Regions from separate parts of the Paenibacillus sp. 7523-1 genome, predicted to be linked through region 1. Evidence: predicted binding sites of a transcription regulator. Region 1 holds the regulator's gene; each other region holds the start of a gene.
The links. Region 1 encodes Rex, which represses fermentation and respiration genes when NADH is low (regulators of the CRP and FNR family bind a similar motif). Its sites were predicted from a motif close to TTGTGAAATATTTCACAA; they were not measured.
Positions count from the first base shown of each region.

Region 1 (2,280 bases):
AGCCTGTCCGTTCCACTCGCGTGCAAACGCAGCCGATTCCTGCAGTTTGCGCATTTGCTCTTCTTCAGAACAGAGACCAATGACACCACGTGCCAATGCGGCACGAATACCGGATTGTTCAACCACTTTTGCCACCTGATCCATATGATCATACATATCCAGGAATGCCGTTGTTCCGCCTTTCAGCATTTCTAATACAGAAAGGGAGGTACCCCAATACACGTCCTCAGACGTCATTTTAGCCTCCATAGGCCACATTTTCTCCTGAAGCCATACTTGCAGGGCCAGATCGTCCCCGTGACCTCTCAGAAGCGACATGGCTGCGTGACCATGCGTATTGATCAGACCCGGCAAAAAGACCAGTCCTTTGCCATCAACCTTCGGCAGGTTCTCATCTCCATCTTGCAGTGTCTCACCAATATGCACAATCTTGTCGTCTTCAACGACCATATATCCTTGAACTACAGTCCATTCCGTACCACTATTTACAGCAAATTTGCCGTTATGAATTACCCATCTATTTGTCGTCATCTTCCTCGTCGTCCTTTCCGTTCTCCAGATAATAAGCCAGGCTAAGCAGATCCGTTGTAAAATCAGCATGATGAATACGGACGTGCGGTGGTGTTTTCAAGATGGTTGGTGCAAAGTTCAGAATCGCTTCAATGCCGGATTCCACGAGCTGATCGGCTACGTTCTGAGCTTCGGTATCCGGAACGGTAATGATGCCAATACGAATATTATCTTTTTTGACCGAATCCGTTAGTTCATTCATGGGCTGTACCTTCAAGCTGTTAATCTGACTGCCGATCTTAGGGCCGTATGCATCGAAAACAGCAACAATTTTCATGTTGTCTTTCAGATAGGCATTGTAATTGGATAATGCATGTCCCAAGTTACCCGCCCCGACCAGAGCAACATTGATTTGCTGATCAATTTTCAAGATATGACGGATTTTTTCGATTAGATACGATACGTCATATCCAATGCCTTTGCGACCGAAGTCCCCAAAGTATGCAAGGTCTTTGCGAATCTGGGCAGGATTAAGATCCAGTCGTAGTCCCAGTTCCTGTGATGACACCGTGCCTACCTCACGTTGATGCAGTTCACTCAAATAACGTAAGTAAACAGGCAATCTGCGTACCACAGCTTCCGAAATTTTATCTGATTTCATTACATTGCTCCCCCTTACCAAGGCCACGATAGATAAATAAAAATGTAGCATCCCGCATAACCGTTTTCGTCTCCGAATGAAATTATGCAAGATGCCTTATGAAATATAAAGTTAAAAGTGCTTCAAGAATGAATCACACTCTAATAAAGTTTACAGCGAGAAGCCCTTATTACGCAACGACGTCATACTTAATTCGCCGTAGTTTCATCCTGTGCTGGTGTTTCCAACCACTCGCTAATCCGTGGAACCATCTGTTCAGTCAGCATATGTTCCATTTTGGGACCGGGTAATGAATATAGGAAATACTTTCCGTAATAAGACTCAATCACCCGCGTATCGTAAACGATGACAATGCCCCGATCCTTGGCTGTACGAACAAGTCTGCCGAATCCCTGCTTGAAACGGATGACAGCCTGTGGAACAGACAGCTTCATAAACGGATTCTTTTTCTGCTCCTGCAGCAGTTCACTCTTCGCCTCGACAAGCGGATGGTTCGGCGGCTGGAAGGGCAATCTCACAATGGCCAGACAGGTTAGCGCCTCGCCAGGGATATCCACCCCTTCCCAGAAACTGCTGGTGCCCAGCAGAACGGTTGCTTTTGCATCCTGGAACCTGCGGGTTAACTTGGAACGACTGCCACTATCAACGCCTTGACCCAGCAGCGAAATATCGTTACCCGACAGTGCTTCTTTTAATGGGTCATAGACCTGGCGCAGCATTCGGTATGAAGTAAAGAGCACCATCATACGGCCCCTTGTCGCAATAGCCGTTTCGGCCAGAGATCTTACGAGCATGTCGACAAAGTGAGCATCCCCCACGCTGCCTTTTACACTTGGGAAATCACGAGGGATGACCAGCAAAGCTTGGTCCCTATACCGGAATGGCGACGGCAGCATGGACGTCAGCAAACGGTTATTATCGGCTGCCTCCTGCAAGCCAAGCTGTTCAATCATGAACTGGAATGACTTATCGACCGAGAGCGTAGCGGAAGTTAGGACAACGCTTTTCTTTTTATCGAAGAACATGTCCTTCAACTGCGCACTGACATCGACAGGAACGGCATAGAGCTGCAGTGATTTGCTGCGGAATTGGCCGCTTGCCTCCATCCA
Region 1 covers NZ_NPBR01000028.1:106,788-109,067, forward strand. Annotated here, with positions in the region: gene CHH60_RS26305 (amidohydrolase) at 1-531, opposite strand, end outside; gene CHH60_RS26310 (redox-sensing transcriptional repressor Rex) at 518-1,171, opposite strand; gene dinG (ATP-dependent DNA helicase DinG) at 1,360-2,280, opposite strand, start outside.

Region 2 (2,280 bases), on a different contig from region 1:
GAGAAGACATCCACACCTGAAATTTTTAATTTGGTAGATACGACAGAGCCTTCATACGGAGCAGTCTCCACGCCGCAGATATGCTTGGCGAGAATCATGCCTTGTTCGAATAATGGGGCAACGAGGCCGTAGCATACTCCCCGGTGTTCAGTACATTCCCCGACGGAATATACGCCTTCGAGTGAGGTCTGCATGTAGTCATCCACGACGATACCCCGGTTAACTTCCATGCCGCTTTCACGGGCTACAATCGTGTTCGGTTTAATGCCCACAGCCATTACGACAAAGTCTGCATTCAGCACGGTATCATCGGCAAATCGAAGACCTTCCACGCGTTCCCCGCCGACCAATTCAGCCGTCTGTGCACCCATTTTGAAACGAATACCTTGACGCTCCAGTTCCGCTTTTAGCATGGCTGAAGCTTGAGGATCGAGCTGGCGTTCCATCAGGTCTTGCATGAGATGAACAACGGTGACGTCCATGCCGAGCTGTACCAGACCTTTGGCTGCTTCCAGCCCGAGAAGTCCTCCCCCGATAACAGCCGCTTTTTTATATTGCTTTGCTGCTTCCAGCATCATATTGCAATCGGCAATATCCCGAAATCCAACAACGCCTTCTTTATCATGGCCCGGAACGGGCAGGATAAAGGAGCTGGAACCTGTAGCGATAATGACTTTGTCGTAGGGCACCCGTGTGCCTTCGTTTGTTACGACTTCCCGGGTATCTGCATCGATACGGGACACGGTTGTCCCGGTATGAAGCGTAATGCCATTGTCTTCATACCAGTGCAGATCATTCAGCACAATATCATCAATGGTTTTGCTGCCCTCCAGAACATAGGACAGCATGATTCGGTTATAGTTGGGATAGGGCTCCGTGCCGAAGACCGTAATGTCATAACGTGAAGTTAATTTCAAAATTTGTTCAACTGTACTAATGCCGGCCATACCGTTACCGATCACGACAAGTTTTTCTCTGTTTCCGTTCATGTGTGTAAGCCTCCTTGGTTTAACACTGGACAATATCAACATTTTTAGTGGTTTATATTTGAATCATACCGTGAATTGTTAACACTTAATGTGATTTATTTCACTAAGAAAGAGATAAGTAGCACAAATTAAAAAGTGTGAGCCCGGTCATGGAAACTGTTTTTTATATGAGCATGAAGAGAATAGAGGTAATGAGGTCGAGACTCTGCATTAAAATAAGAAATACGAACTATTGTTCTCTTTTTAGTTTCGTTGTAACATCGAGAATGGGATATGATGTTCCCTATTTCTTCGAAAGGAAGTTTTCGCATCATGATGGGAAGATCCCACCTGATTATTGGAACAGGCGTTTCACTTTCAGTACTGCAGCTGATGGGTGTGCAAGTCACGGCACCGGCTGTTACGGTTGCGCTCATTGGCTCGCTGCTGCCGGACATTGATGAGCCGAATTCCTTATTGGTATCCAAGGCGCTGCCCAATAGTTTGATCAGGCTGCTGCAAACCATTTTGCTGCCTACAGCCGTATTTGTGTATTTTTATGTGCAGGCGAAGCCTTGGAATCTGCTGCTGGCCATCTTGGTCGGGCTGGTATCTTTCCTGCCATCGCGTTCGCTCCGCAAAGTGTTGATGTTCGCCATCGGACTGGGCTTAGTATTCTACGGTCACGCTCTCGCACCATGGAATCTGATTGCAGGGAGTCTGCTCATGTTATGTACTACGCTGACCCACAGAGGTTTAACCCATACGGTCTATGGAACTGCAGTTTGGGGAGGACTACTGTACAGCACAACGCATGAGCAGGGACCTGAGATTTGGGTTGCCGGAGGAGTAGCCTATGCCATGCATCTGCTTGCAGATTCGTTGACGAATCGCGGGATTCGTCCGCTTCCGCCACTCAAGTGGAGGATCCGGGCGAATTTGATGAGCACGGGGACCAAACATGGAGCCGTGGTCGAGAATGTATGTATTGTGCTAACGCTTATTTTGGCATGGATCGCATTTTCGCCGTTATTTCTGTAACTCAGAGCAATAGGCATCGTGGTTTGAATCAGATCATGCAAACGTGCTGAACAGCAACATGAAGTTCAAAAACGCCAGTCCGGAATATATGGACTGGCGTTTTTTTGTTGGCCCTCCGAATCCTGTGTTAAACCTTACCATGTGTATAGTTCAAGGGGCTAAACCAACTGGGAGCAAGGTTCAGGAAGAGGATGGGGAATCGGTAAGCTCATCAATATCCGAGGAGCCGAATACAAATAACACAACAAGGATAACTACAATTAATAGCTCT
Region 2 covers NZ_NPBR01000010.1:215,322-217,601, reverse strand. Annotated here, with positions in the region: gene nirB (nitrite reductase large subunit NirB) at 1-989, opposite strand, end outside; gene CHH60_RS13080 (metal-dependent hydrolase) at 1,302-2,009, shown strand.
Region 2: the regulator Rex is predicted to act here: its motif matches at 1,078-1,095, upstream of nirB (nitrite reductase large subunit NirB).

Region 3 (2,280 bases), on a different contig from region 1:
GGAGAAGAAAAGCCGTGTCATCAGTGATCGTGAGAAACGAATCGTTGCTTATCACGAAGCAGGCCATACCATTGTAGGATACTTCCTGGAACATGCCGATATGGTACATAAAGTGACCATCATTCCGCGCGGACGTGCGGGTGGATATGTAATCATGTTGCCAAAAGAAGACCGTATGCTGGTTACCAAGCAAGAGCTCTTGGACAAAGTTACAGGACTCCTTGGGGGTCGTGTGGCAGAAGAATTGTTCATTGGTGAAATTGGTACTGGTGCATACAGTGACTTCCAGCAAGCGACAGGTATTGTTCGCAGCATGGTAATGGAGTACGGTATGAGTGAAAAATTGGGACCTATGCAATTCGGAAGTTCACAAGGACAGGTATTCCTTGGACGGGATATCGGCCATGAACAGAATTACTCGGATTCCATCGCTTATGAGATCGATCAGGAAATGCAGCGCTTTATCAATGAATGTTACGAGAAATGTAAGGACTTGCTCGTAAAACATTCCAAAGAAATGCACTTGATCGCTCAAACATTGCTTGAAGTGGAGACACTGGAGATGGATCAGATCAAACAATTGATCGAGACAGGTTCCTTGACTCCAAAACCGGAGAGCGATAATGATAACGAAGGTACGCCAAGTGAAGGCGGAGAACCAATCGTCGATAACATCGGTGATGTGCGTGTTCGCATTCAAGGCAAAGACGAAACACCTGAACCACCTGCCGGAGATATCCCTAACGATGCTCCGAATCTGGATAAAGGCAACAGTAATGATCCAGATGATGGTGGTACGAAGCCAACGTCTTAATGTCTAACAGAACCTATTCTGAGAACAGATCAAAGAGAGCCGAGAGGCTCTCTTTTTTTGTGCGTTTTGTTCAAATTGCAGAGATAATGATAACTGCGAGCTAGAGCGCGAACTACGCAGGAAACAGTTGATTAGGGTGTTGTTCTGTGCCCTTTTCATTTATTGACAGAGTCGTGAACGTTGTGTACATTAGGTGTTAAACCGCTTGTGATTCGTTTCTCAAGCGAAAATATCGACGCAGATAGTCACAGGAAACGGCGCATGGCGCCGTCCGTCAAAGGAGAGGATCACAGGTGGAAGCTCTGGCTTTAGAGCGCAAGGCTGAGATGAACCGGGAGCTGCGAGCGCGGCTGATGGAGTTGAAGAAGGAACGTAATGCTATTATTCTTGCTCATTATTACCAACGTGACGAAGTGCAGGAAGTAGCCGATTTCCGTGGGGATTCATTCCTATTGGCACAGAAAGCTGCACAAACGGATGCGGATGTCATTGTATTCTGCGGGGTTCATTTTATGGGTGAAAGCGCTAAGATTTTGGCCCCGAACAAGACGGTTATCATTCCGGATGAACGTGCTGGATGCCCCATGGCAGACATGGTCAATGTTGAGGGCCTGCGTAAACTGAAAGCGCAGCATCCTAATGCAAAAGTAGTGACATATATCAATTCCTCGGCTGAGATCAAGGCGGAGACCGACATCTGTTGTACATCGGCCAATGCAGTCCGGGTTATTCAATCTGTTGATTCTGATGAGATTATCTGGGTGCCGGATAAAAACCTCGGACATTATGTTCAGCAGCACACAGACAAAAAAATGATTATCTGGGAAGGGTATTGCAACACTCACGATATGCTGACTGTAAAAGACGTCGTCGAGATGAGAGCCAAATATCCAAATGCCGAGTTTGTCGTACACCCGGAATGTCGTCCGGAAGTCGTGGAGATGGGAGACTTTGTAGGCAGCACGACAGCAATTCTCGAATACTGTAAAAATTCTTCTGCCAAGGAATTTATCGTGGGTACGGAAGATGGTACAGGGTACCAGCTGCGACTGGATAGCCCGGATAAACAGTTTCATTTTGCCACCAAGTTCTTGGTGTGTCCAAACATGAAGGTCAACAACCTGAAGAAACTGGTTAAATGCCTGGAAACGATGAAGCCGGAAATTTATGTACCACCGGCCGTTGCCGACAAAGCCAGAGAATCGCTAGAGCGCATGTTACTGGTGAAGTAGCATGCGCTACTCTTGCTCCGAGACAGGTGAATAGGATGATACCGCAATATATAGTGGATTTTGATCTGTCCCAGCTGCCCATTGTGGAGACGGATGTACTAGTTATTGGTTCTGGCATTGCCGGATTATATACAGCCATCAGGGCAAGCAAACATAATCAGATATTGATGATTACGAAGAAGTCCTTACTGGAGAGCAATACCCGCTATGCACAAGGAGGCATCGCTGCGGTAA
Region 3 covers NZ_NPBR01000032.1:18,214-20,493, reverse strand. Annotated here, with positions in the region: gene ftsH (ATP-dependent zinc metalloprotease FtsH) at 1-814, shown strand, start outside; gene nadA (quinolinate synthase NadA) at 1,108-2,046, shown strand; gene nadB (L-aspartate oxidase) at 2,082-2,280, shown strand, end outside.
Region 3: the regulator Rex is predicted to act here: its motif matches at 1,020-1,037, upstream of nadA (quinolinate synthase NadA).